Regions from separate parts of the Nonomuraea sp. NPDC049758 genome, predicted to be linked through region 3. Evidence: riboswitches for the same ligand, from Rfam matches in the RefSeq annotation. Region 3 holds a riboswitch; each other region holds the start of a gene.
The links. A riboswitch is a leader RNA that binds a small molecule or an ion and turns the genes downstream of it on or off. The one in region 3 is predicted to bind thiamine pyrophosphate.
Positions count from the first base shown of each region.

Region 1: linked by a shared signal. The riboswitch ahead of thiC (phosphomethylpyrimidine synthase ThiC) and the one ahead of AB0J46_RS15655 (FAD-dependent oxidoreductase) in region 3 are both predicted to bind thiamine pyrophosphate.
Region 2: linked by a shared signal. The riboswitch ahead of AB0J46_RS07955 (cytosine permease) and the one ahead of AB0J46_RS15655 (FAD-dependent oxidoreductase) in region 3 are both predicted to bind thiamine pyrophosphate.

Region 1 is NZ_JBFAMZ010000001.1:454,102-464,224, forward strand. Features, by position in the region: gene AB0J46_RS02135 (HAMP domain-containing sensor histidine kinase) at 1-419, opposite strand, end outside; gene AB0J46_RS02140 (hypothetical protein) at 432-755, opposite strand; gene AB0J46_RS02145 (SDR family NAD(P)-dependent oxidoreductase) at 885-1,682, shown strand; gene AB0J46_RS02150 (hypothetical protein) at 1,769-2,602, shown strand; gene AB0J46_RS02155 (SDR family oxidoreductase) at 2,721-3,572, shown strand; gene thiC (phosphomethylpyrimidine synthase ThiC) at 3,582-5,060, opposite strand; TPP riboswitch at 5,053-5,165, opposite strand; gene AB0J46_RS02165 (class I SAM-dependent methyltransferase) at 5,201-5,821, shown strand; gene AB0J46_RS02170 (glycoside hydrolase family 95-like protein) at 5,781-6,335, opposite strand; partial or broken gene AB0J46_RS02175 (glycoside hydrolase N-terminal domain-containing protein) at 6,412-6,978, opposite strand; gene AB0J46_RS02180 (hypothetical protein) at 7,038-7,388, shown strand; gene AB0J46_RS02185 (universal stress protein) at 7,391-8,227, shown strand; gene AB0J46_RS02190 (YbaK/prolyl-tRNA synthetase associated domain-containing protein) at 8,304-8,888, opposite strand; gene AB0J46_RS02195 (winged helix-turn-helix domain-containing protein) at 8,878-9,177, opposite strand; gene AB0J46_RS02200 (AIM24 family protein) at 9,242-9,904, opposite strand; gene AB0J46_RS02205 (response regulator) at 10,027-10,123, opposite strand, start outside.
Region 2 is NZ_JBFAMZ010000002.1:703,829-713,951, reverse strand. Features, by position in the region: gene AB0J46_RS07980 (LCP family protein) at 1-710, shown strand, start outside; gene AB0J46_RS07975 (GPP34 family phosphoprotein) at 750-1,400, opposite strand; gene AB0J46_RS07970 (TenA family protein) at 1,424-2,029, shown strand; gene AB0J46_RS07965 (DNA-formamidopyrimidine glycosylase family protein) at 2,067-2,945, shown strand; gene AB0J46_RS07960 (rhodanese-like domain-containing protein) at 2,972-3,295, shown strand; TPP riboswitch at 3,347-3,460, shown strand; gene AB0J46_RS07955 (cytosine permease) at 3,451-4,788, shown strand; gene AB0J46_RS07950 (methylated-DNA--[protein]-cysteine S-methyltransferase) at 4,774-5,346, opposite strand; gene AB0J46_RS07945 (PAS domain-containing sensor histidine kinase) at 5,442-7,310, shown strand; gene AB0J46_RS07940 (ATP-binding protein) at 7,462-7,887, shown strand; gene AB0J46_RS07935 (YidC/Oxa1 family membrane protein insertase) at 7,884-8,525, opposite strand; gene AB0J46_RS07930 (DUF6412 domain-containing protein) at 8,601-8,801, opposite strand; gene AB0J46_RS07925 (hypothetical protein) at 8,798-8,971, opposite strand; gene AB0J46_RS07920 (response regulator transcription factor) at 9,078-9,776, shown strand; gene AB0J46_RS07915 (HAMP domain-containing sensor histidine kinase) at 9,773-10,123, shown strand, end outside.
Region 3 is NZ_JBFAMZ010000005.1:286,384-296,506, forward strand. Features, by position in the region: gene AB0J46_RS15610 (hypothetical protein) at 1-1,513, opposite strand, end outside; gene AB0J46_RS15615 (L,D-transpeptidase family protein) at 1,591-2,418, opposite strand; gene AB0J46_RS15620 (YbaK/EbsC family protein) at 2,518-2,994, shown strand; gene AB0J46_RS15625 (GNAT family N-acetyltransferase) at 3,005-3,568, shown strand; gene metF (methylenetetrahydrofolate reductase [NAD(P)H]) at 3,774-4,694, opposite strand; gene AB0J46_RS15635 (polyprenyl synthetase family protein) at 4,780-5,847, shown strand; gene thiE (thiamine phosphate synthase) at 5,964-6,617, opposite strand; gene AB0J46_RS15645 (Rv2175c family DNA-binding protein) at 6,595-6,969, opposite strand; gene AB0J46_RS15650 (FAD-dependent oxidoreductase) at 7,000-8,169, opposite strand; TPP riboswitch at 8,222-8,338, shown strand; gene AB0J46_RS15655 (FAD-dependent oxidoreductase) at 8,328-9,884, shown strand; gene thiS (sulfur carrier protein ThiS) at 9,881-10,081, shown strand; gene AB0J46_RS15665 (thiazole synthase) at 10,074-10,123, shown strand, end outside.

The sequences.
Region 1 (10,123 bases), on a different contig from region 3:
GCGTACCTGACCGTGCCCGCGACGCTCTCGGTGTCGCCGTAGGCGGGCCTGGTGGCCGCGGCCAGCGCCTTGACCAGCTTCTCGTCGGTGTCGAGCCGGGCCGGCGGCGTGACGGCGGTGATCCGGTCGGCCCTGCCGCCCACCATGGTGAAGAAGGTCTCCCAGCGGTCGGGCGCGTTGATCGCCAGGTAGCCGGTGAGCAGTTCCCGCACGTCGGAGACCGGCCGGCCGGTACGGGGGTCGTGGGCGGTGGCGGCGTACCTGCGCAGTTTCTCGGCCTCGTTGGTGAACTCCAGGTTCATCCGGTCGTCGAGGCGGGCGAGCAGGACGGTCCAGGTCGCGAAGATCGAGACCGCCAGGGCCAGGCCGACGACGGCGAGCATCCAGCCCACGATCCGGGCGCGGGCACTCACCCGCATCCGGCCCCCCGCTCAGTCGTCGCCATCGCCATCGTCATCGTCTTCGTCGTCATCGTCTTCGCGGTCGTCATCGTCGTCTCCGCCGGTCCAGGCGCGATGGTGGTCGTCGTCGCCATCATCATCGCCGCCTCCGGGCTTCGGCGCGGGCGGCTTGACGGGTTCCGCCTCGGTTCCCGGCGACGTGAACGGCCGTACGTCGCCGACCGGCGTCCCCGGCGAGGTCGAGACCGTGACGGACTCCCCCAGATCGGGCCCGTCGCCGGCCGCCCGCACCCAGCCGGCCGAGAGGAACCCCGCCGCCGTCAGCGCCACGAGAATGAGCATCACGCGTTTCATGAGGTAGAGCGTCTGCCTCGCCGAGGAGACCATCCTGAGGCCAGGATGAGGAACCTCTCATCCCTTCCCATCCGGCCCGTCGTCATTAGAATCATGTTCTGATACCGGCTGGTCGGTCAGGAGGTCTTCATGAGGGTGCGGGACAAGGTGATCGTCGTGACGGGCGCGGCCGGCGGCATCGGACGGGCGATGGCCCTGCGCTTCGCCGCCGAAGGCGCCGCCGGGATCGTGCTGGCCGACCTGGACGAGCCCGGCGCGAGGGCCGTGGCCGACGAGATCGGCGAGCGGGCGGTGGCCGTCCGCGCGGACGTCTCCGTCGAGTCCGACGTGGCCGCGCTGGCCGAGCCCACCCCCTTCGGCCCGGTGGACGTGTTCTGCTCCAACGCCGGCATCATCGGCGGCTCCGGCCTCGACGCCCCCCTCCAGGAATGGACCTCCCTGTACGCGGTCAACGTCCTGGCCCACGTGCACGCCGCCCGCGCCGTCATCCCCGGCATGGTCGCCCGCGGCGGCGGCTACCTGCTGAACACCTGCTCGGCGGCCGGGCTGGTGAGCTGCCCCGGCGACGCGCCGTACGCCGTCACCAAGGCCGCGGCCATCGCCTTCGCCGAGTGGGTGGCCATCCACTACGCCGCGCAGGGCATCAAGGTCAGCGTGCTGTGCCCGCAGGGCGTGCGTACCGGGATGCTGGAACGCGGCGTCGAGGAGGACCATCTGACGGCGCGCGCGGTGGGGGCGGCGGGCGCGATCCTCGACCCCGCCGACGTGGCGACCGCCGTGATCGACGGCCTGGCCGCCGAACGGTTCCACATCCTGCCCCATCCCGAGGTGGCCGACTTCTACCGCCGCAAGGCCGAAGCCCCGGACAGATGGCTAGCCGGAATGTCCAACTTCATCACCACCCTCCAATCCCCTCCGACCGCCTGACCACGAGCCGCCTCCTCCACACCCCACAAGCGTCCCCGCAAGGCACTCCCCTCGCCGTCGCCGTTCGCGAAAGGCCCGACCTGACCATGGACCAGCAGCTCACCCGGACCGCCCGCCAAGCCTGGCGCCGCCTGGAACCCGTCCACGGAATGATCTACTTCGTTCCCGAGGCCACCACCCGCTACGCCGCCCTCGGCCTCACCGGCATGTCCGGATATTTCACCTCACGCTCCGCCCCCTTGGGCCCCGCCCCCGCCGACCTCGTCATCGCCACGTTCTACAACTTCAACCCCGACCTCGTACGCCGCTCCCTCCCCTGGGACCAGGTCACTCCCGCCCAGGTCCTGCAAGCCCGCCACGAAGCCGCCGCCGAAGCCCTCCGCCGGGCCGCCGTCCACGAACTGCCCGACCTCGTCCCCGTACTCGCCCTGGCCAGGCGCGCCGCCGAGGCCGCCTGCGACCACCCCCAGGGCCGCCCCCTGTTCGCCGCCCACGCCGCCCTCCCCTGGCCCGACGACCCCCTCCTCCAGCTCTGGCACGCCCAGACCCTCCTGCGCGAGTTCCGCGGCGACGGCCACGTGGCGACACTGCTGGCCGAGGGCATCACCGGCCTCGAAGCCCTCGTCCTGCACGCGGCCAGCGGCGAGGTCGCCAAGCCGTTCCTCACCATGAGCCGCGCCTGGCCCCCCGACCAGTGGGCCCACGCCGAGACCACCCTCCGCACCCGCGGCCTCCTGACCGCCGACAACGACCTGACCCCCGAAGGCAAGTCCCTGCGCCACCACCTCGAAACCCGCACCGACACCCTGGCCATGCCCGCCTACGGCGCCTTGGGCGAACCCGACTGCGAACGCCTCGCCGACCTCGCCCGCCCCTTCGGCCGCCGAGTGGTGGACGCCGGCCTCCTCAAGCTCACCTGATCACCTGCGCCCCGGTTCCTTCCCGAGGGCCGTCAGCTGCGGGCCGGACGAGGAGACAACCGCTGATCTGGGCGAAGCATGACGTTACCGATACCCCGCCAGGGGAAGATCGCCGGACATGTCGGAGACACCACCACCCCAGAGCCAGCCGTACCCGGGCCGTACGGACGAGATGTCCCCCGAGCCGCGCGACGAGATGCGCGGTTACGAAGGCAGGGACCTGCTGGCGGGCAAGAAGGCGCTGATCACCGGCGGTGACTCGGGCATCGGCCGGGCGGTGGCGGTGGCGTTCGCCAAGGAGGGCGCGGACGTCGCCATCGCCTACCTCGACGAGCACGACGACGCCAACCACACCCGCGGCCTGGTCGAGCAGGAGGGACGGCGGTGCGTGCTGCTGCCCGGCGACCTGGGCGACCGCGACCACTGCGCGACGGTCGTGGAGCAGGCGGTCTCCGAGCTGGGCGGCCTGGACGTCCTGGTCAACAACGTGGCCTACCAGGCGCCGGTCGACTCCCTGGAGGAGCTGACGGACGAGCAGTGGGAGCACACGTTCGCGGTCAACATCCACAGCTACTACCGCGTCACCAAGGCCGCGCTGCCGCACCTGCGGGAGGGCAGCGCGATCGTGAACACCTCCTCGATCAACGGCCTGCGCGGCAACAAGACCCTCATCGACTACGCCGCGACGAAGGGCGCGATCAACGCCTTCACCTACTCGATGGCCCAGAACCTGGTCGAGCGCGGCATCAGGATCAACGCCGTCGCCCCCGGCCCGGTCTGGACGCCGCTGATCCCGGCCACGATGCCGGAGGAGAAGGTGGCGAAGTTCGGCGCGCAGGTGCCCATGAAGCGGGCCGCCGACCCCGACGAGATCGCCCCTTCGTACGTGTTCTTCGCCGCCGACCGGCTGTCCTCGTACTACACGGGCGAGGTGCTGGCCCCGATCGGCGGCGAGACGCTCCCGGGCTGACCGCGCAGGTCAGAGGTAGATCGAGCCGCCCTTCCCGAGGAATTCGGCCGCCTTGTCGGCCATGCCCGCCCGCACCTCGTGGCTGAGCTTCATCGAGCAGAACTTCGGGCCGCACATCGAGCAGAAGTGCGCGGTCTTGGCGGGCGCGGCCGGCAGGGTCTCGTCGTGGAAGGCGCGGGCGGTGTCCGGGTCGAGCGACAAGTCGAACTGGTCCTCCCAGCGGAACTCGAACCGGGCGTCCGACAGGGCGTCGTCCCACGCCTGGGCCTGCGGGTGACCCTTGGCCAGGTCCGCCGCGTGCGCCGCGATCTTGTACGTGATCACGCCGGTCTTGACGTCGTCGCGGTTGGGCAGGCCGAGGTGCTCCTTGGGGGTCACGTAGCAGAGCATGGCGGTGCCGTACCAGGCGATCATGGCGGCGCCGATGCCCGAGGTGATGTGGTCGTAGCCGGGGGCAATGTCGGTGACGAGCGGGCCGAGGGTGTAGAAGGGCACGTCGTCGCAGAGCTCGCGCTGCAGGTCGACGTTCTCCTTGATCTTGTGCATGGGCACGTGGCCGGGGCCCTCGATCATCACCTGCACGTCGTGCGCGTGCGCGATCTTGGTCAGCTCGCCCAGGGTGCGCAGCTCGACGAACTGGGCCTCGTCGTTGGCGTCCGCGATCGAGCCGGGGCGCAGCCCGTCGCCCAGCGAGAACGTCACGTCGTAGCGGGCCAGCAGGGCGCACATCTCGTCGAAGTGCTCGTACAGGAAGCTCTCGCGGTGGTGGGCCAGGCACCAGGCGGCCATGATCGAGCCCCCGCGCGAGACGATCCCGGTCTTGCGTCGCGCGGTCAGCGGGACGTGCGCCAGCCGCACGCCCGCGTGCACCGTCACGTAGTCGACACCCTGCTCGCACTGCTCGATCAGGGTGTCGCGGTAGACCTCCCACGACAGCGCCTCGGGCCGCCCGCCCACCTTCTCCAGCGCCTGGTAGATGGGCACGGTCCCGACCGGTACGGGCGAGCTGCGGATGATCTGCTCGCGGGTCTCGTGGATGTTCGGCCCGGTGGACAGGTCCATGACGGTGTCGGCGCCCCACCGGGTGGCCCACGTCATCTTCTCGACCTCCTCCCCGATCGAGGAGGTGACGGCGGAGTTGCCGATGTTGGCGTTGATCTTGACCAGGAAGTTCCGGCCGATCGCCATCGGCTCGGACTCCGGATGGTTGACGTTGGCGGGGATGACCGCCCGCCCGGCCGCGACCTCCTGCCGGACGAACTCGGGCGTCATCCCCTCCCGGACGGCCACGAACTCCATCTCCTTGGTCACCACGCCGCGCCGCGCGGCGCCGAGCTGGGTGACCGGCGACCCCCACGCCGAGCGGTCGGTACGCGACGGCCCCGAGGTGTCGTAGAGCCGCACCGACGTGCCGTTCGACAGCCTGACCTCGCGCATCGGCACCTGAAGGTCACCGATGTAGATCTTGGAAAAGCGCGCGTCGCTCATCGCGCAAACTCCCTTCGCCGGCATTATCCGGAGCAGGTTCTGGCGGTCGGCGGCTGACAGCCGTCCTCTCAGCCCGGTCCGCACCGGGCTCCCGCGTTGGTCATCGCGATCATAACCCCGCGCGTGGCAGGATCAAGGGGATGTCTGATCCCATTGCGCACACGACCGCCACCTACGACCGCATCGCGCGCCAGTTCGACGAGCAGTTCACCGAACCGCCGCCCTCGTTCGCGGCCTTCCGCGACCGGTTCGCCGCAGCCCTGCCGGCCGGAGCCACGGTCGCCGACCTGGGATGCGGCCCGGGGCGCGAGTCGGCCTGGTTCGCCGGACGCGGCCTGACCACCGTGGGCGTGGACCTGTCGATCGAGATGGCCAGGCTCGCCGCCGGGCACGGCGTGCCCACCGTTCTGGGCGATCTGCGACGCCCGCCGTTGTCGCCGGCGTCCCTGGACGGCGTCTGGTCGGCCGCGGCCCTCGTGCACGTGCCGTCCGAGCAGACCGAGCCCACGCTGCGCGCCTGGCACGCGGCGCTGCGCCCCGGCGGGGTGCTCGCGCTGACCACCGCCCTGGGCGACAGCGAGGGCTGGGAGCCGGTGCCGTACCGGACGGAGTACGAGCGCTGGTTCGTCCACCGCGACGCGGGCGACCTGCTCGCGGTGCTGGACGCGGCCGGGTTCGCGGTCGCCTGGCACGAGACGAACGTCACCCACCGCACGTGGTTCAGCGTGCTGGCGACAGCGCGCAGCTCTCCCCGGCCCTAGTCTCCAGGTCGAGCGCGCGGGCGCGCAGCCCGTCGAACGAGCCCGCGGGCCAGGCGGCCGGCAGCGCGGGCAGCAGCTCGATGACGCCGGCGTGGCTCTGGAGCAGCATCTCGGCCACCCCGGCGGTCGCGCCGAGGTTCCCGTCGATCTGGAACGGCGGATGGGTGTCCCACAGGTTGGGCAGCGTGCTGGCGCGCAGTTGCCCGCTCAGCATGCTCAGGGCACGGTCGCCGTCCTTGAGCCGGGCCCAGAAGTTGACCTTCCAGGCCATGCTCCAGCCCGTGCCGCCGTCGCCGCGGGCTTCGAGGGTGGTGCGCGCCGCGGCCAGGTGCTCGGGGGCGGTGAGCTGCGTCCCGGGGTGCAGGGCGTAGAGCTGGGAGACGTGCCGGTGCCGGTCGGACGGGTCGTCGAGGCCGGCCTTCCACTCCTGGAGCTGCCCCCAGGAGCCGACCCGCAGCCCCGGATCGAGCCGGTCGGCCGCCGCGCGCAGCCGTCCGGCGAACTCGACGTCCACGCCGAGCGTGCGCGCGGCCGCGGCCGTTGTCGGCGAGCACGCCCCGGACGCGCAGCCGTCCGGACTCGGCGGTCACTTCCTCCCCGCCGTCATGTGCGGTGCCGAAGCGTAACGTGAACCCCACCCGTCCCGGAGGCCCCGCCGACAGCCTCCCGACGATGACGTGCGCCGGGTACGAGGCGAAATATTCCCTGGTGAGGACCACGCCGTCGGCGTCCTCGTAGGTCACGGCGGCCACCGCCGTCTCCAGGTCGAGCATGCGCCGGTAGCCGCCGGAGAAGCCGCCGGTCACGTCGAGCAGCAGCTCGCCGAAGTTCTGGAACGCCCCGAAGCCGGGAATGTGCCCCACCATGCTGTAGGACGGGTTCCCCAGGATCGCGGCCACGTCCTCCGGCGCCATCGAACCCCGCTCGTCGATGACCCGCCGCACCGCGTCCAGAGCGCCGGGACGGTCCGCCGGCCAGTTGCCGGATCCACCGGGCTCCGCGCTGCCCGGACCGCCGGTCCACAACGATTTCTCGTTGAGCTGGACGCGCTCGGTCGCAAGCGTCCCGAACACGCAGGCGCCGAGCGCTCCGTTGCCGATCGGCAGGACGTGTCCTTCCCAACTGGGGGCGGGCTCGTCGTACCGGAGCGTCAGCATGGCGATCAGCCTCAGGTTTGGCGATCGCCCCTGGCGGTACGGACTCCCTCAGGGGAACTATGATGAAGATCGCCGCTGTGGCCGCGATCGTGGCTCTCGCCACGATCGGACCGGCTGCCGCCTCTGGGGACGGCATCGAGCAGCAGGAAGTGAGCAAGCAGCAATACCGGACGCTGACCGCCCAGTGCCGCTACGCCGACACACAGGCCCTGCGCCAGAAATGCAGGCAGGCGGTCAAGGACAACTACCGTATCGGCCGGCGCAACCGTTCACTCGACTGCCGGACGTACTCCGGCGTGACGGTCTGCGGCGAACTGCTCCTCAGCAAGACCGAGCGCGCGTGCATCGACGAGTCCACCAGACAGGGCTTGGCCTATCGCCGCGCCGAAGTGGAATGTTACGTGGCCTGACCATGATCGTCGCAGGTGTCGACGGCTCGCCGACCGGACTGCTGTCCGTCGACTGGGCCGCCAAGGAGGCAGTGCTGCGCGGGGTGTCGCTGACCGTGGCCCACGTGGTGCCCGACTGGGTCTGCCGCCCGATCTCCGGCCGGTACGCGGAGGTGGGCAAGTGGATGCGCGACGGCGCCAAGGAGGTGCTCGCGGCCGCCGAACGGCGGGCCCGCGAACTGGGGGCCGAGGTGACCACGGAACTCGTGCCCGGCGATCCCCGCGCCGCGCTGATCAAGACCGCCGAGCAGGCCGACCTGCTCGTCGTCGGCAGTCGTGGCCTGGGCGGCGTACGCGGGCTGCTGCTCGGCTCGGTCGCCCATGGGGTGGCCGCGCATGCCCGGACTGACGTCGTCCTGGTCCGCGATCCGCCCGCCGTTCCGCGCGGTGAGCTGGTGGTCGGCGTCGACCGTTCCGAGGGCAGCCTCCGCGCGCTGAAGTTCGCCTTCGCCGAGGCCGAGCTGCGCGGGGCCCGGCTGCGCGCGGTGGAGGCGTTCGCCTGGCCGCGTCCCTCGGGCTTCGGGCCCGCCGATCCGGAGGCCGAACGCGAGACCCGCGAGGCCCTGCGGACCTTCCTCGCCATACCCCGGCAATGCCATCCCGGCGTGGAGGTGATCGAGGACGTCGTGCACGGCCATCCCGTCGAGGTGCTGCGCGAGGTGGCGGCCGGGGCCGACCTGCTGGTCGTCGGCAGCCGGGGCCACGGCACGCTGAAGGGCATGCTCATCGGCTCGGTCAGCCAGGCCATGCTGCACCACGCGCCCGGGCCGCTCGCGATCGTGAAAGCCACCTCCGCCTAGGCGACGTTCCCGCAGGCCACCGCCTTCGCCGCCCCCTCCTGCCTCCGGCCGCCCTGCCCCGGACGCCCGCCGGTGGCTAACCGGCGGCCGGCGCCGCCGCCGCCACTATGCCGGCCACCCGGGGCGCGGCCAGCCGTACGTAGTCGTCGGTGGCGAGCGCCAGGGAGCGGTCGAGGCGCGCGGCGTTGAAGTAGATCTCCGGCAGTTCCAGCAGCGAAGGATCGACCACCAGCTCAAGGCGGGGGTCATGGCTGAACGGCAACACCGTCCCGCTGACGCTGCCCGCCAGTTCCTCCGCCCGGTCCTTGTCGGCGAAGGCGACGTACGTGCCCTCCAGCAGCCCCTTGACCGCCTGCAGATCCAGCCGCGCGTCGCCCGGCACGACGGCCAGCACGTGCCGGGTGCGCTTCTTGCCGATCTTGACCATCACGATCAGGCACTTGGCCGCCTGCTCGACGCCGTGCCCGCGCAGGGCGCTCACCTGCTCGGTACGCCCCTCCGCCGGATGGTCGATCACCCGGTACCGCGCCCCGCCGGCATCGAGATCGGCGATCAGCCGCTCATAGGCATCCGTCCGCCGGTCGGCGTCAGGGCCTTCGTCGGCGTCGGGACGTTCATAGGCGTCGGGACGTTCGTAGGCGTCAGCCGGGTCACCAGTCACTGCTCAACATCTCCTTGGCCTTGGCGATCCGGCCCTCGTCGCGCTGGTAGAACACCCACTGCTTGATCTTCGTGCCCCGGATCAGCCCCGCCTGGGCCAGCACCTTGAGATGCTCGCCGCACGTGGGCCGGCTCACGCCCAGCTTCTCGGCGATGAACAACGAACAGACGCCGTCGCGTACGAGATCGCCGTCGCGCTGCGGGCCGAAGTGCCGCTCGGGGTCGCGCAGCCACTCAAGGATGAGCAGCCGTTTGTCACTGGCCAGCGCCTTGACCAGATCCACATCCACCGAGCCAGTATGGCAATAAGCTAATTACCTGTCCACACCCAGCAAGCCCCTGAGCCGTACGACCTCAGGACGCCTGCACCACCGGCGCACCTTCGCTGGCCTGCACCAGGACGAACCCCTGCCCCCGGAACGCCAGCTGCATGGCCTCGCCGCTCCCGCGCCCGATCAACGCCCCGACCTTCATCGTGCGGTTGACCCCGACCTGCAGCCCCGTGCTCCAGCACACCGCCGCCTGCCCGTCCACGAACGTCGGCATCCGCGCCACGTCCAGCAACACCGGCGTGCCGTGCGTGGTCACCGCCACCCACCCCGTGCCCGTCACCGTGGTGTTGAACAGCCCACCGGCCGCGACCCCGGCCCCCTGAACACGCTGGATGTCCCACCTGAGCTCCGGCCCGAACGCCAGCAGGTTCCGCCCGTTGACCGTCAGCCCCTCGTTCTCCAGGTAGAAGAGGTGGATGTCGTCGGCGTTGTCGGCCAGATAGAGCTGCCCCTGGCCGCGCACCCGCATCAGGGAGGCCCCCTCCCCCGTCACGGCCTTCTTCAGCAGCCTGCCGAGCCCGCCACCCTCGTAGTCGAAGTCCATCTGCCCCTGGAAGGCGACCATGGACCCCTGCTTGGCAAGCACCTCGTGCGGCAACTGGACCCGCAGCATCTTGCTGTTCTCCAGCGCGAACCCGCCGGGAAGCGGCTGGCCGGCCAGGTTGCCGAAGATCGAACTACGCACGTCGCGCCTCTCACGTCGATGGTCGTCGCCGCCGACGTGCATCCGGAGCCGGCCCGAGCGGCGTCATCTCCGCCGCTCCCACCACCTCCGGCACACCACTCCGGCGCCGTTCTACAACCCCATCAACTCGGCGCCCCGGACGCGAGTTCCCGCACCACCTGAATGAGCTCGGCCGGATCGAACGGCTTGGTCAGGTACGCGTCGACCCCGATCCCCAGC
Region 2 (10,123 bases), on a different contig from region 3:
CCGACTCGATGATGCTGCTGCACATCTCCGACAACGGCGACAAGCCCACCCTGGTCAGCCTTCCGCGCGACTCGGCGGTGACGATTCCGGGGCGCGGGCGCGACAAGCTCAACGCGGCGTACGCGTCCGGCGGGCCGAAGCTGCTGGTCCGCACGATCGAGACGGTCACCGGCGTGCACGTCGACAACTACATGGAGATCGGCTTCGCCGGCTTCGTGGACATCGTGGACGCGATCGGCGGCGTCGAGATCAACGTCCGGGCCGACGTCGACGACCCCAAGGCCGGGCTCAAGCTCAAGAAGGGCAAGCAGGTGCTCAACGGCGCCCAGGCCCTCGGCTACGTACGCACCCGCAAGGGCGGCGCGCTGCCGGACTTCGAGCGCACCAAGCGGCAGCGGCAGTTCCTCGGCGCGGTGGTGAAGAAGGCCGCCAGCCCGGGTGTGCTGATCAACCCGTTCACCTCGATCCCGCTGGCCATGAGCGCCACGGACGCGGTCGAGGTCGACTCCGGCACCGGCGCGTTCGACATGCTCTCGCTGGGGCTGGCGATGGGCGACAGCCCGGTCACGACGGTGGTGCCGTTCGGCGGGAACGAGATCGTCGCCGGCGGCGGCGCGGCGGTCAAGTGGGACCGGCTCAAGGCGCTGGCCCTCTTCGACGCGCTGAAGGCCGACAAGCCGGTGCCGAAGGAGATCGTGGACGCCGGTTGACCCCCTCCCGCGAGGCGCGCCTCGCGGGAGGGCCCGGGCTCAGGTCGTGGTGGCGGCGACGACCGCGGCGGTGGAGGCGGTGGCGGCGATGGCCGCGGTGATGGCGGTGATCGTCTTGGCGACCGCCTGGCCGGCCCACTCGCCCTCGGCGATCTCCTTGACGCGCTCGCGGTCGGCGCCCGGGAAGGCTTTGCGGTCGAGCTTCGCCGCGTGCATGATCGCGATCAGCGTGGCGGTGCGCTCGTCGGGGTCGGCGCCCGCGAGGACGGCCGTGACGCGTTCGCGCACGTCGGCCTCCACCTGGGGGTCCGACTCCGGCCAGCGCGTGGTCGGGAAGATGCCCAGGACCCGGCCGCGCTCCTCGGCCAGCACGCCCGCCTCGGCGAGCCTGGCGAGCAGGCGCCTGCGCAGCTTGTCCGACTGCAGCCGCTGCACCCACCACGCGGGCTTCCTGGCCTTGCCGTCCTCGGCCATGCGGGCGAGGGCGGCGTCGAGCTCGGCGTCGCCCAGCGGGGTGGGGTCCGTCACCGTCACCTTGTCGTCGGCCAGCTCGACGCGGCCCGCGGCGGCCAGCTCGGCGAGGATCGCGCCGCCGAGCGCGGGGTCGAGCTGGACGCCCCCGATGAGCTGCTTGCCTGCTTCCTCGTCGTGGGCGAGGAGGAGGAGTTCTTCGGCAATCGTCACGGTCATGTCCCGACACTAACCTCCCAGGCATGAGCATTTCGGAAAGACTTCACGCGATCGGCCGGCCCTTGCTCCAGGCGCAGCTGGACCATCCCACGGTGGCCGGCATCGGGCGCGGCGACCTGCCGGAGCCGGTCTTCCGGTCCTGGCTGGAGCAGGACTACCTGTACCTGCTCGACTATGTGCGGGTGTTCTCCAGGCTGGCCTGGCAGGCGCCGGACGGGCATCTGGGAGACCTGGTGAATCTGGCGTACGCGACGTACCACGACGAACTGCGGCTGCATCGGTCGTTGTCGGCGGAGTTCGGGGCCGATCTGGACAATGCGGTGAAGGGGCCGGCGTGTGTGGCGTACACGGCGTTCCTGCTGGAGGCGGCGGGGTCGTACGGGGAGGGGTTGGCCGCGCTTTATCCGTGTATGTGGGGATATTCGAGTCTTGGGAAGATTCTTGCCGAGAACCCGCCCGCCGAGCCGCGGTACCGGGCCTGGGTGGACACCTACGCCGACCCGGCGTTCGCGGCGCTGACCGTACGGATCGGGCAGATGATCGACGAGGCCGACCCCGACCCCGTACGGGCGGAGGCGCTGTTCGCCGAGGGCATGGCACACGAGCTCGCCTTCTGGGACGTGCCGTAGTCGCGTGCCGGCCCGGCGCGCGCCATACCCTGGGGGCATGCCGGAACTTCCCGAGGTGGAGTCGCTCACCAACTTCCTGCGCGAGCGGGCGGTCGGCCGTTCGATCGCCGGCGTCGACGTCGTCGGCTTCCAGGCGCTCAAGACGTTCGACCCGCCGGTCACCGCGCTCGGCGGGCTCACCGTCACGAACGTGTCGAGGCACGGCAAGTTCCTCGACCTCGACTGCGACGGCCTGCACCTGATCATCCATCTGGCCCGCGCCGGCTGGCTGCGCTGGCGCGACGACCTGACCGGCGCGCGGCCGGTGCGGCCGGGCAAGGGGCCGCTGGCCGTACGCGTACGGCTGGCCCCGGACGACGACGGCCTGGCCCCCGGCTTCGAGCTGACCGAGGCCGGCACGCAGAAACGGCTCGCCGTCTACGTCACCGACAAGCCGGAGGACGTGCCGGGCGTCGCCGCCCTGGGCCCCGACCCGCTCGACGACGCCTTCACCGTCGAGGCGCTCAAGCGCATCGTGGGCGGCAACCGCACCCAGATCAAGGGGCTGCTGCGCGACCAGAAGGTGATCGCGGGCATCGGCAACGCCTACTCCGACGAGGTGCTGCACGCGGCGAAGATGTCGCCGTTCAAGATCGCCGCGACGCTGACCGACGCGCAGATCGCCGACCTGCACGAGGCCATCGTGACGACGTTGCGCGACGCCGTCGAACGGGCGCACGGGCTGGCCGCCAAGGACCTCAAGGCGGAGAAGAAGTCCGGGCTGCGCGTGCACAACCGGGCCGGCCAGCCGTGCGACGTGTGCGGCGACACGATCCGCGAGGTGTCCTTCGCCGACTCCGCGCTCCAGTACTGCCCGACCTGCCAGACGGGCGGCAAACCGCTGGCCGACCGGCGGATGTCGCGCCTGCTCAAGTAGGGTCCCGGGCGCGGGATGATGGAGGCATGACCGTTCCAGAGATCGACGTGACCGCCGTTCCCGACGACGCCTACCTGCTCGACGTCCGCGAGCAGGACGAGTGGCTGGCCGGCCACGCCCCCGAGGCCGTGCACATCCCCATGTCGCAGATCCAGGGCCGGGTCGAGGAGGTGCCCGCCGACCGCACCGTCTACGTGGTGTGCCGGGTCGGCGGCCGGTCGATGCAGGTCACGGCGTGGCTCAACCAGCTCGGGCGCGACGCCGTCAACGTGGGCGGCGGCATGCAGTCGTGGGAGTTCGCCCGCCGTCCCATGGTCAGCGAGACCGGGCAGGATCCTTTCGTGGCCTGAATGCCCCACTGTGGCGGTTCCGCCGCCATTGAGGCATGATGAGGGCGCCAACTGCATAGTCGCGGGAGCTCGGGGTGCCGGGCTGAGAGGGCAGCAACACAGCCGCTGCCGACCGCCTGAACCTGTCCGGGTAATGCCGGCGTAGGGAGTGTGCGATGACGCATGTCGTCGACGAAGTTCCGCTGACCCTTGACGGCGCGCCCCCCAAGACCCTCGGCGTCCTCGACCAGGGCGCGCTCTGGGCCAACCTCGGTGTCAGCCTCCTCGGCTTCTCCGGCGCGCTCGTCCTGATCGATCCTCTGACCAACGCGCCGCTCAGCCTCGTGGCCGCGCTCACGGCCGCCGTGGTCGGCAGCCTCATCGGCACGGCCATGGTCGGCCTGTCGGCCATCCCCGGCACGCAGACCGGGCGGCCGGCGATGGTGCTGCTGCGCGGGCTGTTCGGGGCGAAGATGTCGTACGTCCCGTCCGTGCTGAACATCGTGCAGATGCTCGGCTGGGGGGCCTTCGAGCTCTGGGTGATCGCCAAGGCCGCGAACGCGATCTTCGGGAGCGTCCCGTACCAGGTGTGGGTGGTGGTGGCGGGGGTGCTGACCACCGCGCTCGCCGTCTGGCCGCTCGGATCGATCAGGCTGCTGCGCCGGTACGTGACCGCCGGCGTGATCGTGTCGCTGATCTGGTTCACCGTGTCGTTCCTGGGCGAGGCGCCGACGTACACGGGCGGGTCGTGGACGGCCTTCGCCCCGGCCGTCGACTACGTCATCGCCCTGTCGGTGTCGTGGGTGCCGATGGCCGCCGACTTCGCCAGGCACTCGCGTTCCAGCCGGGCCGCCTTCACCGGCGTCGTCGGCGGCTACACCGTCGCCCAGGTGGCCTGCCTGGCCCTCGGCGTGTACGCGGTGGCCATCGCGGGCGCCCAGGCGGTCCAGGCCGACGGCATGGTCGTGTTCCAGCCGTTCGTCGCGGCGCCGCTGGGCGCGCTGTTCTTCGGCATCCTGGTGCTGCGCGAGACCGACCAGTCCTTCGCCAACGTCTACTCCACCACCGTCTCGCTGCAGAACCTGATGCCGAAGGTGGACCGGCGGGTCGTCTCGACCGCGATCGGCGTGCTCACCACCGCGATCGCCCTGGTCGTGGACGTCACCTCCTACGGCGCGTTCCTCGGGGTGATCGGCGCGGTGTTCGTGCCGATGTTCGCGGTGCTGGCCGTCGACTACTTCGTGCTCGGCGGCGCCGCCCGCTGGAACACCGCCGAGGACGCGCCCTCGCGCTGGCTGATGCTGCTGCCGTGGGCGCTGGGCTTCGCCGCCTACTGGTTCACCACCTCGACGCCCACGGTCGCCGGCTGGGACGACTTCTGGGCGTCCGCCCGCGACGCCGTCGGCTTCACGCGGGAGCCGTGGATGAACGGCGCGCTCGGCGGCGCGCTGGTCGCGGCCCTGGTGACGCTGCTCATCGGCGTGCTCGGCCGGCGCCGCTCAGCGGCCCGCTGAGACCCGGCGTTCGACGTTGAGCAGGTGCTGCTTGGCGGCCACGCCTCCGGCGTAGTCGCCGAGCTCGCCGTCCTCACGGACCACCCGATGGCAGGGCACGATCACGCACACCGGGTTGGCGCCGATCGCGTTGCCGACCGCGCGAAGGGCGCGCGGCCGTCCGATGCTCGCGCCGATCTCCTCGTACGTCGTGGTCGTGCCGTACGGCACCGCCATGGTCTTCTGCAGCACGGTACGGGCGAACGGCGTGGCCAGCGCGAGGTCGACCGGCGTGGCGAAGGTGCGCAGCCGGCCGGAGAAGTACGCGTCGAGCTCCCGGCGCACCGGGTCGAGGCGGCGGGCGTCGGGCCCGATGAACGTGCCGACCTCCTTGGCCACCCGCTCGAACACGGTGTTCTCGGCCTCGAAACTGCAGGCCGCGATGCCCTTGCCGGTCACCGCGAGCACCAGCCTGCCCACCGCGCCGTCGTAGGTGCCGAACGCGATGCCCGGGGGCCCCTCTCCCTTGTAGGTGCTGGAGGTCACTCTCAGCAGGGCATCGAGGTCGCTGCTCGACATGCCTCTCACCCGTTTCAGCCACCGGAATCTTCGTGAGCGCAGCGTATCGGACGGATCGCCCGTCAGACCCACCACGCCACGTGCACTATGGAGGTGTGGGATACGCATGGGTCGGCAGTGACGAGGAGATCGCTCGCGCCGTGCTCGCCGGGTCCCCCAACGCCGTGGTGGCGCTCGACCGCGACCAGAGCGTGCTGGTCTGGAACGCGGCGGCCGAGCACTTGTTCGGCTGGACGGCGGCCGAGATGCTGGGTCGCCGGGCGCCGATCGTCCCCGACGAGCTGGCCGCCGAGCACAACGCGGTGCTGGAGCGCGTCCGCACCGGGGGCCAGGTGTCGCTGCGCACCAAGCGCGTCCACAAGGACGGCAGGCCGCTCGACCTGCGGGTGGACATCAACGCCCTGCGCATGGGCAACTCCGTGGTCGGCTACGTCCTGGCCCACCATCCCGCGCGGGCCGACGAGGTCGCCGGGCTGCGCATGGAACGCCGGGCCAGGCTGGTGCGCCGGCTCACCGACGTGGTCGGCGACATCAACTCCGAGCGGGAGCTGCCGGCCGTGCTCGACCGCATCTCGGCCAGCCTCACCGAGCTGACGGGCGCGGACGCGGGCGGGTTCGTGCTGATCGAGGGCGAGCGGCTGCGGCTGGTCAGCACGTACCGGCTGCCGGAGACGCTCAGGGGCACCACCACCGGCCTGCGGACGAGCCTGGTGGACAAGCTCTTACGGACGGGCAAGACCGTCATGCTGGAGTCCCAGGGGCTCGGCGACCTGGTGTGGGCCAGGCTCAACGGGCTGCACACGATCGCGCTCGGCCTGGCCGCGGTCGGCGGCCGCCCCTACGGGGCCCTTTACGCGCTGTTCGCCGGGCCCGCCCCCGGCCACCTGGAGCTGGAGCTGCTCGAACTGCTGGCCGGGCACGCCGGCATCGCGGTCGGCAACGCGGTGGCCTACCAGGAGGCGGTGCGGCAGCGGGCGCACGAGCGGGCCGTGTTCGACGCCAGCGCCGACGGCATCGCCGTGCTGGACGACGCCGGCCGGGTCGTGCGCTGGAACCCCGCCGCGGCCGAGCTGACCGCCTTCCCGGCCGACGCGGTGATCGGCGGCCCGCCGCCGTTCCCGCTGCCCAGCCCCGGCGAGAAGCTCACGTTCCAGATGGAGAACGGGCGCTGGCTGGACGTGGTGAGCGCGCGCATCGAGGAGACCGGCGAGATCGTCATCGACTTCCGCGACGTCACCCAGGCCAAGGAGCTGGAGGAGGCCAAGGACCTCTTCCTGGCCACCACCAGCCACGAGCTGCGCACGCCGATCACGATCGTGCGCGGGTTCGCCGGCACGCTCGACGCGCGCTGGGACAAGATGAGCGACGCGGAACGCCGCTCGGCCGTGCACACGATCGCCGAGCGGGCCGGATCGCTGGGCCAGCTCATGGACCACCTGCTGCTGGGGGCCAGGGCGGGCGCGGACGAGCTGGCCGTGCGGATCGAGGCGTTCGACCTCGCGGCCCGGATCCACGCGGCCACGCTCGGCCTCCCCGTGTTGTCCGACCGCCACCGCGTCGAAGTGCGCATCCCGGACGAATTGCCGAAGGTGCTGGGTGACGCCCTGGCAACCGACATCGTTTTGGGGCAATTGCTGGAGAACGCGTTTAAATATTCCCCAATGGGTGGATTGATCTGTGTTGAAGCCTGGCCCGAAGACGACGGCGTGGTCGTAGTGGTGGATGACGAGGGGGTCGGAATCCCACCGCCTGACCGCGAACGGATCTTTGAGCGCTTCGTCCAGGTGGACAGCGGGGACCGGAGACGCTTTGGTGGAGTGGGGCTGGGCCTCTACATCGTGCGCAGTCTGGCCAGGGCACAGGGGGGAGAAGTGAGTGCTCAACCGAGGCCCGGAGGGGGTACGAGGATGCGGTTGATCCTGAGGCGCGCTTCCCCTATCCGATCCGACACACCGATGCGGTAACGAGGTGGTCACAGTTGAGCTGATCTATCGTCCAATGTGTACAAGCTGTGATCGAGATGCGGTTTCTGCGATTGGCTAACGGGGCATTTCGGTCGTACCGGGGAGTGTTCCCGCGGGGGGCACAGGGAACGGGGAGGTGGGTGTGTCAAGCGTGGTGCTGCTGCCGTACGCGCCGTCCAGCGTCGCCGTCGCCCGCCAGCGTCTGAGCACTGACCTGCAGGATTGTGGGGTCTACACCGCCGCGATCGACGATGCGGTGCTGGTGGTGAGCGAGTTGCTGAGCAACGCGCTGCGGCACGCGCATCCGCTGCCTTCAGGCATGGTGAGGGTCGCCTGGATGCGTAGCGACGATCACATAGAGGTGGCGGTCAGCGACGGGGGTGCGGCGACGGAGCCGCGGGCGGGCCGCCCGACCCTGTCTTCGCTCGGGGGCCGGGGGCTGGGGATCGTCGAATACGTGGCTGAGAGCTGGGGGGTACGTCACGACGGTGACACGACGACGGTGTGGGCCATCCTGCCCGCACCCAACGGGGCGGCGGTGAACGGGCAGGTCGCGGCCCTGAAGGAGGCCGGTTAGGCGGTCCTGGCCGCCAGTACGGCCCGTTCGGTGACGGCCCACGCCGTGGAGACCAGAAGGTACAGGCCGGCCGCCAGGGGGAGCACGAGCACGGCCAGCGCGGAGCCGTACGGCAACAGCGGCATGACCTTGCGCAGCAACTCCGGCTGCTCCTCCGACACCTTGATCGAGCGGGCCGACAGCCATGCCAGCAGCACGAGCCCCGCGATCACGATGACAAAGACCGAAACCGGCCAACTGATCAGACCGAAATTGGCCACCACACCCGCGAGCTGCTGGCCCAGCGGCGCCCCGAACAGAGTGTGACCGGCCAGTGCCGTCGGGTGCGTGGCCACCCTGAACATCAGCCACAGGAACGGCAATTGCGCCAGCATCGGCAAGATCCCCGCGAACGGCGACGTGCCCTCCCGGGCGTACAGAGCGGTCAGCTCCTTGGACAGCCGCTCCGGATCGCGCCCGTGGCGCTCGCGCAGCTCCTGCAGCTTCGGCGCGAGCCGCTGCCGGACCTGGCCGGCCCGCGCCTGCCGGACGTTGAGCGGCAGCAGGACCAGGCGTACGGCGAGGGTGAACAGCACGATGGCGAGCGCGGCGTGGCCGCCGGACACGCCGATGACGAACGTGACAAGTGAATCGATCATGAGCCCTTCAGACATGACGACGGATCAGGGCTCACACATGACGATGAGCCCCGCTTTGACGGAAGCGGGGCTCGCCTAAGGCGCTCGTGGACGCGGGCGTCCGGCCGCGTCGGGATCACGCAGCCGCTGGAAGGCCGTGCGGCGCGCGTAGGTCAGCGGGAAGCCGGGAGACTCACCGCCGAGGACGGGCGGCAACGTGGCCGCCCACGTGGCCAGCAGGAGGATCGCCATCATGGTGATCCCCACCAGCCACGGATCGAACAGAAGCGACGTCACTGCGACGAACGGGACTTACCGACGACGGTGACCGCGATGAAGACGATCAGGGCGACGACCCCGACGATCAGGACGAGCTTGAACAGACCTGCCAGCAACGGCAGGAGGAAGTTGAACAGCACGAAGAGACCGAGAAGGGTCCCTAAAACGAGCATCACGACTCTACTCATGAGGCCACCGTACGTCCTCCGAGCATGATCCGCGAGGCTTACGAACCTGTGACGTCCATGTCCGCCACCATGTCCGCCACGTGGGGCTCAGCCGTACGGTGAGACGGTGAACACCCGCATCCTGGTGGTCGACGACGATCCGACCGTGTCCGAGGTCGTGGCGCGCTATCTGGAGCGCGACGGGCACGAGGTGGAGTGCGTGGGCGACGGCGCCGAGGCGCTGCGCAGGGCCCTGGCCGACCCGCCCGACCTCATGGTGCTCGACCTGATGCTGCCCAGGATCGACGGGCTCCAGGTGTGCAGGAAGCTCAGGGAGCGGTGGCCGGTCCCGGTGATCATGCTGACCGCGCTCGGCGAGGAGATCGACCGGGTGGTGGGCCTGGAGACCGGGGCCGACGACTACGTGACGAAGCCGTTCAGCCCCCGGGAGCTGGCGTTGCGCGTGCAGTCGGTGCTGCGCCGGGCGCGGGGGGCGTCCGTCACGGCCGGCACCGGGGTCCTGCGCGACGGCGACCTCGTCGTGGACGTCGGCGCCCACGAGGTGCGGCTCGGCGGCGCGCAGGTGATGCTGACGGCCAGGGAGTTCGACCTGCTGGCCTACCTCATGCGCAACCCGCGGCAGGCGTTCAGCCGGTCGGCGCTGCTCGACCAGGTGTGGGGGTGGTCGTTCGGCGACTCCTCGACCGTGACCGTGCACGTGCGGCGGCTGCGGGAGAAGGTCGAGGCGGACCCGACCGAGCCGCGGCGGATCGTCACGGTCTGGGGTGTCGGCTACCGGTACGAGCCGATGGAGAGCGCGGGGTGACGCCTCCCGATCCCATGGTGTCGGTGAGCGAGCTGCCCATGGTCGTGGCCGTCTCGGCGGGGCTGGGGCTGCTGGTCGCCGCCGCCGGCGTATGGGCCATGGGACGGCTGCGGACCAGGTCGATCGGCGTGATGCTGGCCGTCGTGGTGGTGGTCGCCGTGGCGGCGACGCTGGCGGGCGTGGTCGCCATCACGATGAAGATGATCATCGAGGGGGCGGTCAAGGACTTCGTGCTCAGCGTGGTCGCGGTGGGCGGCCTGGTGGGGCTCGGGGTCGCGTTCGTGCTGGCCAGGCGGGTGGTGGGGGAGAGCAGGCGGCTGGTGGCGGCCGTGCGCGACGTGCCGTTC
Region 3 (10,123 bases):
AGTCGGGCCCGGCGGCGGGCGCGGACTTCGGGGCCAGGTCGGCGGCGAAGACCAGGTTGACCGCCGCCAGCACGGCCAGGACCGCCGGCCATCCCCGGCGGGCGGTCAGCAGCGCCGCTGCCACCAGGCCCGCCAGCAGGGCGAGCGCCGCGAGGGAGGTGGCGACCAGGTCGAAGGAGTCCCGCACCCGGCTGAGGAAGATCACCTCGGGGAAGTCGAAGGCGATGAACGCGTACCGCTGGAGCCGGTCCCCCGCGAACCAGATCACCACGCCGCCGGTCGCCGCGAGCAGCCCGGCCGCCGCGAGCGCGTGCCGGACGACGGCCCCGCGGCCGGCCCTGGCCAGCACGAGCAGCCCGGCCAGGGTCCAGGCGAGCGCCACGCAGGCCAGGTAACGGCCGTAGGCGTAGTTGCCGATCCGGTGCTCGTCGGGGAGCGCGGCCGAGGAGGCGTAGGCGATGCCCAGGGTCGTGGCCAGCAGGACGGCCGCGAGCACGCGCCGCGGCCCCGGCGCCGACCGCCTGGCCACGACGGCGACGGCGCCCGCGAGCCCGACCCCGGCCAGCCCCCAGGTCCCGGCGATCAGGTACCAGAGCTGCCCGGCCGCCCCCGCCAGCGCCCACGCCTGCCCGTCGAGCCCGCTCACCCGCTCGGCCAGGAGGCCGGACAGGTCACGCGCCCCGCCCGGGTACAGCGCCGCGGACAACACCCGGTTGAGCGCCGTCGCCGCCCCCGCCGCCACCAGGGCGGCCACCAGCCCGGCTGCCGCGCCCCTGCGGCGCGCGATGGACAGCCCCGCCGTCGCCGTCCCGGCCGCCACGCCGCGGCGGCGCGCGAAGAACCTCCCCGCCGGGCCCCGGCGGCCCGCGATGAGCATCCCCGCCATCGCCAGCAGGGTCACCGCCAGGACGACGGTGCCGCGCAGGTGCACCGCCATGGCGTACCCCGCCAGGCCGCCCGCCAGCACCCCCGCCCTGACCGACCCCCTGGCCACGAGGTCGTGCAGCGCGACCAGCCAGGCCAGGACGAGGGTGGGCAGGACCGCGTCGGCCAGCGCCAGCCCCGAGAACAGCAGCAGCGACGGCGACAACCCGCCCGCGAACGCCGCCGCCATCGCCGCCCGCGGCCCCGTCCCCAGCCGCCGCAGCAGCAGGTACGCCAGCGGGAACGCCCCCGCCGCCACCATCGACCCCACCGCCACGACCAGCCGGTAGGCCACCACCGGATCCTGCGTGAACCAGAACACCGGCGTCAGCAGCAGCGGGTAGCCGCCCTGGTAGAAGGTGAAACCGGTCAGATCCGCCCCGGGCCCGCCGGCCAGCCACCGGGCGGCGATCAGGTATCCGGTCTCGTCCGGGTTGGCCACGGGCCCGGCGTGCTGCCGGAACAACCACAGCCGCAGCGCGACCTGCGCCACCCACCCGATCGCCAGCAACCACCACGAACGCGACCGGCTCCCGCGCCGCACGTACGGGGCAGGAGCCGGAACACGAGCTGCGAACGTCGTCGTCATGGAATTCCCCCTCAAGTCGGGGGAAGTCCAGCAAGAGGCGGATAACCCGGCCGTCACCGGATCCGGTTATGCGGACGTTACGCGCGCCTGAACGCGCCTCTCACATGCACCGGCACGCCCTTGCCGAGCAGGCCGGGCAGCACCTCGGCGACGTTCATCGGCATGCGCACGCAGCCGTGCGAGGCCGGGGAGAGCGGCACCGACAGCGCGCCGTGGAAGGCGATGCCGCCGTTGAAGAAGATCGGGTTGTAGAGCTGCCCCAGGTAGGACTTGTGCCAGCCGCTCGCCCGCCACGTCGTGCGGAAGTCGCCGGTCGGCGTGCGGGCCGAGCCGCAGAAGCGCTGCTCCTTGCCCTGCCAGGTGGTCGTCTCGCAGTACGGGACGCCGCTGCCGGAGGAGATGTGGGTGATGAGCCGCACCTGGCCATCGACGTACAGGACCATGATCTGCTTGGTCAGGTTGACCTCGGCGCGGGTCGGCTTGCCGTTGCCCACCAGCACCTTCGGGGTCTTCGGCTGCTCCAGCGCCTCCCACGTCCTGCGGGCGATCGTGCTGGTCGGCGTGATGCCGTTGACCTTCTGGAAGGCCCAGACGGCGGCGAGGGTGGTGCCGCCGTAACTGCCGTCGGCCTTGCCGGGCAGGTAGCCCAGAGCTGCCAGGCGCCGCTGCAGCCAGGTGACGGACGTGCCCTTCGCGCCCAGCTTCAGCGTCTTGCGCGGCGCCGTGACGGGCGCCGTGACGGGCGCCTTCGCCGGGCCTGCCTCGGCCCCCGCCGCGCCTGGCGTGCCGGACGCGCCGGTGATGGTCGTCGCGGCTGACAGGTCCGCCTGCGCGCCGCAGCCCGTGAGTACGACGGCCCCAGCCGTCAGCAGAGCAGCCACTCCGGGCAGCCGTCGAGCCCCCACCGGTACCACCTCTCATATCACGAACTATCCGGATCGATGGACCCTACACCACCCACCATGAACAGGTAATAAGCCGGTCAACCTGTTTAGAGTGTCCTCATGTCCGAGAAGTTGCCGGCGAACGCCGTCGTCGTGGAGGCCGCCCTGCGCGCGGCGGGCGCCACCGGAGAGATCGTCGTCCTGCCCGAGAAGGCCCCGACCGCGGCGACCGCGGCCGCCCAGCTCGGCTGTGAGGTGGGGGCGATCGCCAACAGCCTGATCTTCGACGCCGACGGCGCGCCGCTGCTGGTCCTGACCAGCGGCGCCCACCGGGTGGACGTCGAGCTCATCGCCCGTACGGCCGGCGTCGCCAAGGTGCGGCGGGCCACGCCGGAGTTCGTCAGGGCCGCGACCGGTCAGCCGATCGGCGGGGTGGCCCCCGTCGGCCATCCGGCCCCGGTCCGCACCCTGGTGGACAACTGGCTGAGCAAGCACGAGGTGGTGTGGGCGGCCGGCGGCCACCCGCTGACGGTGTTCCCGACGACGTTCGAGGAGTTGCTGGCGATCACCGGAGGCACTCCGGTCGACGTCGAGTAATGTGCGACGAGTGATCGAGTTTCGCGGGGCGGGCCCGGCCGAGTTCACCGAACGCCTGGACACGGTGATCGACATCTACACGGCGGCGATGAACCCGCCCCCCGAGCAGATCGCCGGCCGCAAGACCATCATGCGAAACCACGGCACATATCCCCATTTCCAGTGCTATTTCGCAGAATTGCGCGACCCGACCGGCGTGGCGCGCCCCCGGATCGTCGGCTTCGCGTACGGCTTCCGCGGCGCGACCGGCCAGTGGTGGCACGACGTGGTGAGCAGGGCGCTGGCCGACGAGGCGGGCGAGGAGGCCGCGCACGCCTGGATGGGCCACGCGTTCGAGCTGGCCGAGATCCACGTGCACCCCGACCACCAGGGCAAGGGCATCGGCCGGGCCATGATCCGGACCCTGTGCGCCGGTCGCGCCGAGCGCTCGGCGGTGTTGTCCACGCACGACCGCCCCACGGCCGCCCGTCACCTCTACGCCAGCATGGGCTTCGCCGACCTGCTGACCCGCTTCGTCTTCCCCGGCGGCCACGAGGAGTACGCGATCGTCGGCCGCCCACTCCCCCTCGACTGAGGGCGTCGCACATCACCGCAGGTAAAGCCGGTACTCGCAGGGTTTGCCAGGTCATGCCCGAGGGCATCTTCATGACAGAAAGTGACGGACACGTTACCGACTGGATACCACCCCCTGCCCGTCATCCGCCCGGTCCCCCTGCGGGCGGGTGACGGGCATCCGCATGGGCGGGGTCGGGCGATGGCGGGATCAGGCGGTGCCGGGATCAGGCGCTGGCGGCGACCGGCGTCAGGCGCTGGAACACCTCGCGCGAGGCGCTGGACCGGTTGAACGTGATGAAGTGGATGCCGGGCGCGCCCTCGTCGAGCAGACGCTGGCACAGCTCCGCACCGTGCTCGATGCCGAGCGCCCGCACCGCGGCCGGGTCGTCGGCGACCGCCTCGAAGCGGGCCGCCACCTCGGCCGGGAACGGCGCCCCCGACAGCTGCTCCGACCGCGCGATCGTGCTCATCTGCGTGACCGGCATGATGCACGGGATGATCGGCGTGTCACAGCCCTGGGCCGCCACCCGGTCGCGCAGCCGCAGGTAGTCGTCGGCCTGGAAGAACATCTGGGTGATCGCGTAGTCGGCCCCCGCGCGGCACTTGCGCACGAAGTACTCGGTGTCGGACTCGATCGACGGCGACCGCGGATGCTTGTACGGGAACGCCGCCACCCCCACGCAGAACTCGCCCGCCTGCCGGATGAGCCGCACCAGCTCCTCGGCGTAGAGCACGCCCTCGGGATGCCGCACCCACTCGGCGGTCGGGTCGCCGGGCGGGTCGCCGCGCACGGCCAGGATGTTGCGCACCCCCGCGTCGGCGAAGCGGCCGACCAGGTGGCGCAGCTCGCGCAGCGAGTGGTTGACCGCCGTGAAGTGCGCCACAGGGGTGAGCGTGGTGTCGTGGGCCAGGCGCTCGACGATGTCGACCGTGCGGTCGCGGGTCGAGCCGCCGGCCCCGTAGGTCACCGAGACGAACGTGGGGCGCAGGGACTCCAGCTCCCTGATCGCCTTCCACAGCTGCCGCTCGCCCTCGTCGGTCTTCGGCGGGAAGAACTCGAAGGAGAACGACCGGCCACCGGTGGCGAGCAGCTCGCGGACGGTGGGGACACGATCGGGCAGGATGGAGGGTCGACCAAGCGCCATGTCCCAAGCGTACAGGCCGGTGTCCGGGTCGGCCGCCCCTAGACCGGGGACCCGACCCCGAGTCCGCGCCCACTAGTCTCAAGGCATGACCACTGACGCCGCGAGCATGGACGCCCTGCGCACCCAGGTGGAGCGCGCCCTCGGGGAGTTCGTCGAACGGCAGCTGCCCGCCTCGGGCGACGCCGAGCTCGAACCGCTGCGCGCCGCCGCGGGCGACCTGCTGGCCGGCGGCAAGCGCCTGCGTCCCGCGTTCTGCTACTGGGGCTGGCGCGGCGCGGGCGGCACCGACGTGCCCGAGATCTTCACCGCCGCCGCGTCGCTGGAGCTGTTGCAGGCCAGCGCGCTCGTGCACGACGACGTGATGGACAAGAGCGACCTGCGCAGGGGCATGCCGGCCGCCCACCGCCGTTTCCAGTCCCTGCACGAGAAGGAGGGCTGGCACGGCTCGGCCGAGCAGTTCGGCGAGGGGGCCGCCATCCTGCTGGGCAACCTGCTGCTGGTGTGGTCGGGCGAGATGTGGCGCACCAGCGGCCTGCCGCCGGCGTCGCTGGCCGCCGCCCAGCCCGTCCACGATCACATGCGCACCGAGCTGATGTGCGGCCAGTACCTCGACCTGCTGGAGCAGGCCCACGGCGAGAACACCTTCGAGTCGGCGCTGCGGGTGGCGCTGTTCAAGAGCGGCAAGTACTCGGTGGAGCAGCCGCTCAGGCTCGGCCTGGTGCTCGCGGCCGGCGCGCTGGAGCCGTGGATGGACGAGCTGTGCACCGGCTACGGCCGCCGCGTCGGCATCGCCTTCCAGCTCAGGGACGACATCCTCGGCGTCTTCGGCGACCCGGCCCAGACCGGCAAGCCGGCCGGCGACGACCTGCGGGAGGGCAAGCGCACGATGCTGGTGGCCCGCACCCTGGCCGGGGCGGCTCCGGAGGCGGCCGCGACGGTGCGCAGGCTGCTCGGCGACCCCGGGCTCGACGAGGTCGGGGTGAGCGTCCTGCGCGAGATCATCACGGACAGCGGCGCGCTGCGGGAGTGCGAGGACCTGATCGCCGGCTATCTCACCGACGCGCTGGCCGCGCTCGACGAGGCGCCGGTCACCGCCGGGTCGCGCACGGCGCTGACCGAGCTGGCCATCGCCGCGACGTCCCGCAGGACCTGACCCCGGGGCCCCTGGTACCGGTGGCCGGCCTGAGCGGCCCGCGTCGGCAGGCGGCCTCGCCGTGGATTGCGGGCGCCCGTCGTGGACGGGCGCCCGATCGTGTCAGGGGGTCAGTGTCAGGGGGTCAGGCGTTTGGCGAACTCGGCCGCCGCCGCTCCCGGGTCCTCCGCGTCGGTGATCGCGCGCACGACCACCACGCGGCTCACGCCGTACGACATGACCTCGTCGAGGTTGGTGAGGTCGATGCCGCCGATCCCGAACCACGGCCGCGGCGCGGCCGACCCCGGGACCGGTCCCAGTGAGGCCGCGTGCCGAAGCAGCGCCGGGCCGGGCGCGTGGCGGCCCGGCTTGGTCGGCGTGGGCCAGATCGGGCCGCAGCAGAAGTAGTCGACGCCCTCCTCCACGGCCGCGGCGGACGCCTCGGCGACGGAGTGGGTGGACCGGCCGATGACGATGTCGTCGCCGAGCATCTCTCGCGCGACCGTCACGGGAAGGTCGTCCTGCCCCAGGTGGAGCACGTCGGGCCGGGCGGCGAAGGCGATGTCCGCCCGGTCGTTGACGGCCAGCAGCTTGCCGTGCCGGTCGCAGGCGTCGCGGAAGACTTCCAGGAGCGCGAGTTCTTCGCGTGCCTCCAGGCCCTTCTCCCGCAGCTGGATGATGTCCACGCCGCCGGCCAGCACCGAGTCGAGGAACTCTGCCAGGTCGCCGCGGTCGCGGCGGCCGTCGGTGCAGAGATAGAGGCGGGCCTCAGAAAGCGAGGGCCTGGGCACGCCGCTTGACCTCCGTGTGACGGCCGGCCTTGATCGCCTCGATGGGCGACCCCGGCAGGGACTCGTCTGGGGTGAAGAGCCAGCGCAGCGACTCGATGTCGTCGTAGCCGGCGTCCTGCAACACGGTCAGTGTGCCGGGCAGGCCCTTCATCACGTCCTTCCCGTCGAGGAACACCGCGGGAACCTGTGGCCCGCCGCCGCCACGGCGCACGCCGAGCAGCTTGTGGTCCTTGAGGAGTTGCTTGGCCCGCCCGATCGAGAGGTCGAGGCGTGAGGCCACTTCGGGGAGAGTGAGCCACTCGTCGACGAGCTGGTCGGTCTCCCGGTCGATCTGTGCAACAGAAAGCGTCACGAAACCACAACTACCACATGCCGTCCTTGCTCAAACAACACAATCCCGTAGGGGGACCTCTGGATCTACCAGGCGTTCTGTGTCGAGGCGATGCCCGCCTTCGATGATCCTACGGCCCTGCACGTAGTCCCGGGGCCGGTCGACGGCGAGCACGGCGGCGAGGGTGTCGCCGGACGTCAGCCAGACGGCCGACCACTTGCCCTCGGGCTCGCCCCGGTAGAGCAGCCGGTCGCCGGAGGGGTGGTGGCCGATGTACTGGACCATGTGGCCGAACTGCTCGGACCAGAAGTAGGGGGCCGGGTCGTAGACGGCCTCCTCCCCCAGCAGGGTCGCGGCGGCGACCTCGGGCGAGCCGAGCGCGGTGTCCCAGTGCTCGACGCGCAGCCGGACGCCGTAGCGGCGCGACCACCAGGCCGCGCAGTCGCCCGCGGCGACCACGTTCGGCATGGACGTGCGCAGGTGCTCGTCGGTGACGACGCCGTTGTGCAGGTCGATGTCGGAGCCGGCCAGCCACTCGACGGCCGGGCGCACCCCGATGCCCGTGACGACCACGTGCGCCTGGACGAACTCGCCGCCCACCAGCCGCACGCCGCCCTCGTCCACCTCGTCGACCATGGTGTTCAGGCGCAGGTCGATGCCGTCGTACCAGTGTCGCGTGCGGGCGCCGATCTCCGGGCCCACGGCGTTGGCCAGTGGGGTGGGGCCGGCCTCGATCACGGTCACCGAGCAGCCGGCCTTGCGGGCGGCGGTGGCGACCTCGGCGCCGATCCAGCCGGCGCCGATGATCGCCACGTGGGCCCCGGCCACGAGCCCGGCGCGCAGCTCGTGGGCGTCGTCGAGGGTGCGCAGGACGTGCTGGTGGCCGTCGCCGGGCACGGTGATCGGCTCGGTGCCGGTGGCGATCACGAGGCCGTCGTAGCCGAGCTCGCCCTCGGTCGTCTCCACGACGCCCTCGCGCAGGGCCTTGGCCGTGACGCCGGGCCAGAAGTCGACCTCCAGCGCGTCGAGGTCGGCCTCCAGGAAGCTCGAGTCGGCCGCGCCGGACAGCACGGCCTTGGACAACGGCGGACGGTCGTAGGGCCGATGGCGCTCCTGGCCGATCAGCGTGATCCGTCCGGTGAAGCCGCGCCCGCGCAGCGCCTCCGCGCTGCGCAGCCCGGCCAGGCCCGCTCCCACCACTACGACATGGTTCACGTTCATGACCATAACGGGGGCGGTGCCGGCACGTCGCGCCGAGGCCGTAGGCTGGAGGCGCAAGACGCGCGGGAGTCCGGCCGTCACCGGGCTGAGAGGAAGGCTTGAACGGGCCTTCGACCGCAAGACACCTGATCCGGATCATGCCGGCGAAGGGAGCGCGGATGAATGTGATCGTGGGCGGCGGGGTCGTCGGGTTGTCGATCGCCTGGCGGCTGGCCCGCGAGGGGCTGCCCGTCACGGTGGTCGATCCGGCCCCGGGGCGCGGCGCGTCCTACGCGGCGGCCGGGATGCTGGCGCCCGTCAGCGAGGTCGCCTACACCGAGGAGCCGCTGCTGCGGCTGGGGGCCGCCTCGCTGAGCCGATGGCCGTCCTTCGCCGCCGAACTGGCCGCCGACGCGGGCCTCGGTGCGGGCCTCGGGCCAGGTCTCGGCGCGGGCCTGAGCGGCGGTCCCAATGGCGGTCCCGGTGGCGGTCCCGGTGGCGTGGCCGGGGCGAGGGCCGGTGAGGCGTTCGGGGGCGCGTTCGGGGTGATCGGGCCGGAGGGGGCCGCTGGTCGTGCGCTCGACCTGCGCGCCGACGGCACGCTCGACGTCGCCTTCGGGGCCGACGACCTCGCGGCGCTCGACGACCTGGCGGCGTTCATGGACAAGCTGGGGCTGCGGGTCGAGCGGCTGACCGGGCGCGAGTGCCGCCGTCTGGAGCCCATGCTGGCCCCTTCGGTGCGCGGCGGGCTGCTGGCCCCCGGTGACGCCTGGGTCGATCCGCGCCGGGTCACGGCGGCGCTGCTGGCCGCGCTCGACCGGCTGGGCGTGCCCGTGGTGCGGGCGCGGGTGACCGGCCTGCTGCGCGACGGCGCCGCCGCTCCAGGCGCCGCGACCGGTGCTGGGACCGGCTCGGGGCCCAGCGCTGGGATCGGCGCTGGGACAAGCGGTGCAGCAAGCGCTGGGACAGGCGGTGTGGCAGGACCTGTGGCGGGAGCTGCGACAGGTGCTGTGACGGGGGTGCGGCTTGAGCCCGTACCCGGTCAGCCTGAGCCGGCGGTGCGGGAGATCGCGGCCGAGCGGGTGGTGCTGGCCGCCGGGGCGTGGAGCGGGCAGCTGGCCGACGTGCCCGTCCGGCCGGTCAAGGGGCAGATCATGCGGTTGCGCTCGCCGCAGCCGCTGCTCGGCCGGTGCGTACGCGGGATGGTGCACGGCGCGCCCGTCTACCTCGTCCCCAGGGGCGACGGCGAGCTGGTGCTCGGGGCGACCCAGGAGGAGCTGGGGTTCGACACCCGGGTGACCGCGGGCGGGCTCTACGAGCTGCTGCGCGACGCCAGGGAGCTGGTGCCGGGCGTCACCGAGCTGGAGGTCGCCGACGTGGTCGCCGGGCTGCGTCCGGGCACCCCTGACAACCTGCCGATCATCGGGGCGGGCGAGGTCCCCGGGCTGGTGCTGGCGACCGGCCACCACCGGGGCGGGGTGCTGCTGGCCCCCCTGACGGCGGCCCTGGTCACGTCGGCGATGCTGGCACCGTCCGCGACGCCCTCGGCCGCGACGTCGAGGCCCGCGACGGCGGCCTCGACAACGGCCCAGACAGGCACACAGCCAGCGGTACAGACAACCACACAGCCAGCGGCTCGGGCGGTAAGGCTTTCGACGGGCGCGGGGATTCTGACGGGTGAGGAGGGCGAGCTGGCCGCGCTGTGCTCGCCCGCGAGATTTCGGGATATTTCATGATTGTGACGATCAACGGCGCCGCACACGAGGTGGCCGACGGCACCACCGTGGCCCAGGCCGTACGGACGCTGACCACCGCCACCACCGGCGTGGCCGTGGCCGTGAACGACGAGGTGGTGACGCGGAGCTCGTGGGAGACGACGGCGCTCGGCGACCGCGACCGCGTCGAGGTGCTGACGGCGGTGCAGGGTGGATGAGCTGATCATCGCCGGGGAGAAGTTCGCCTCCCGGCTCATCAT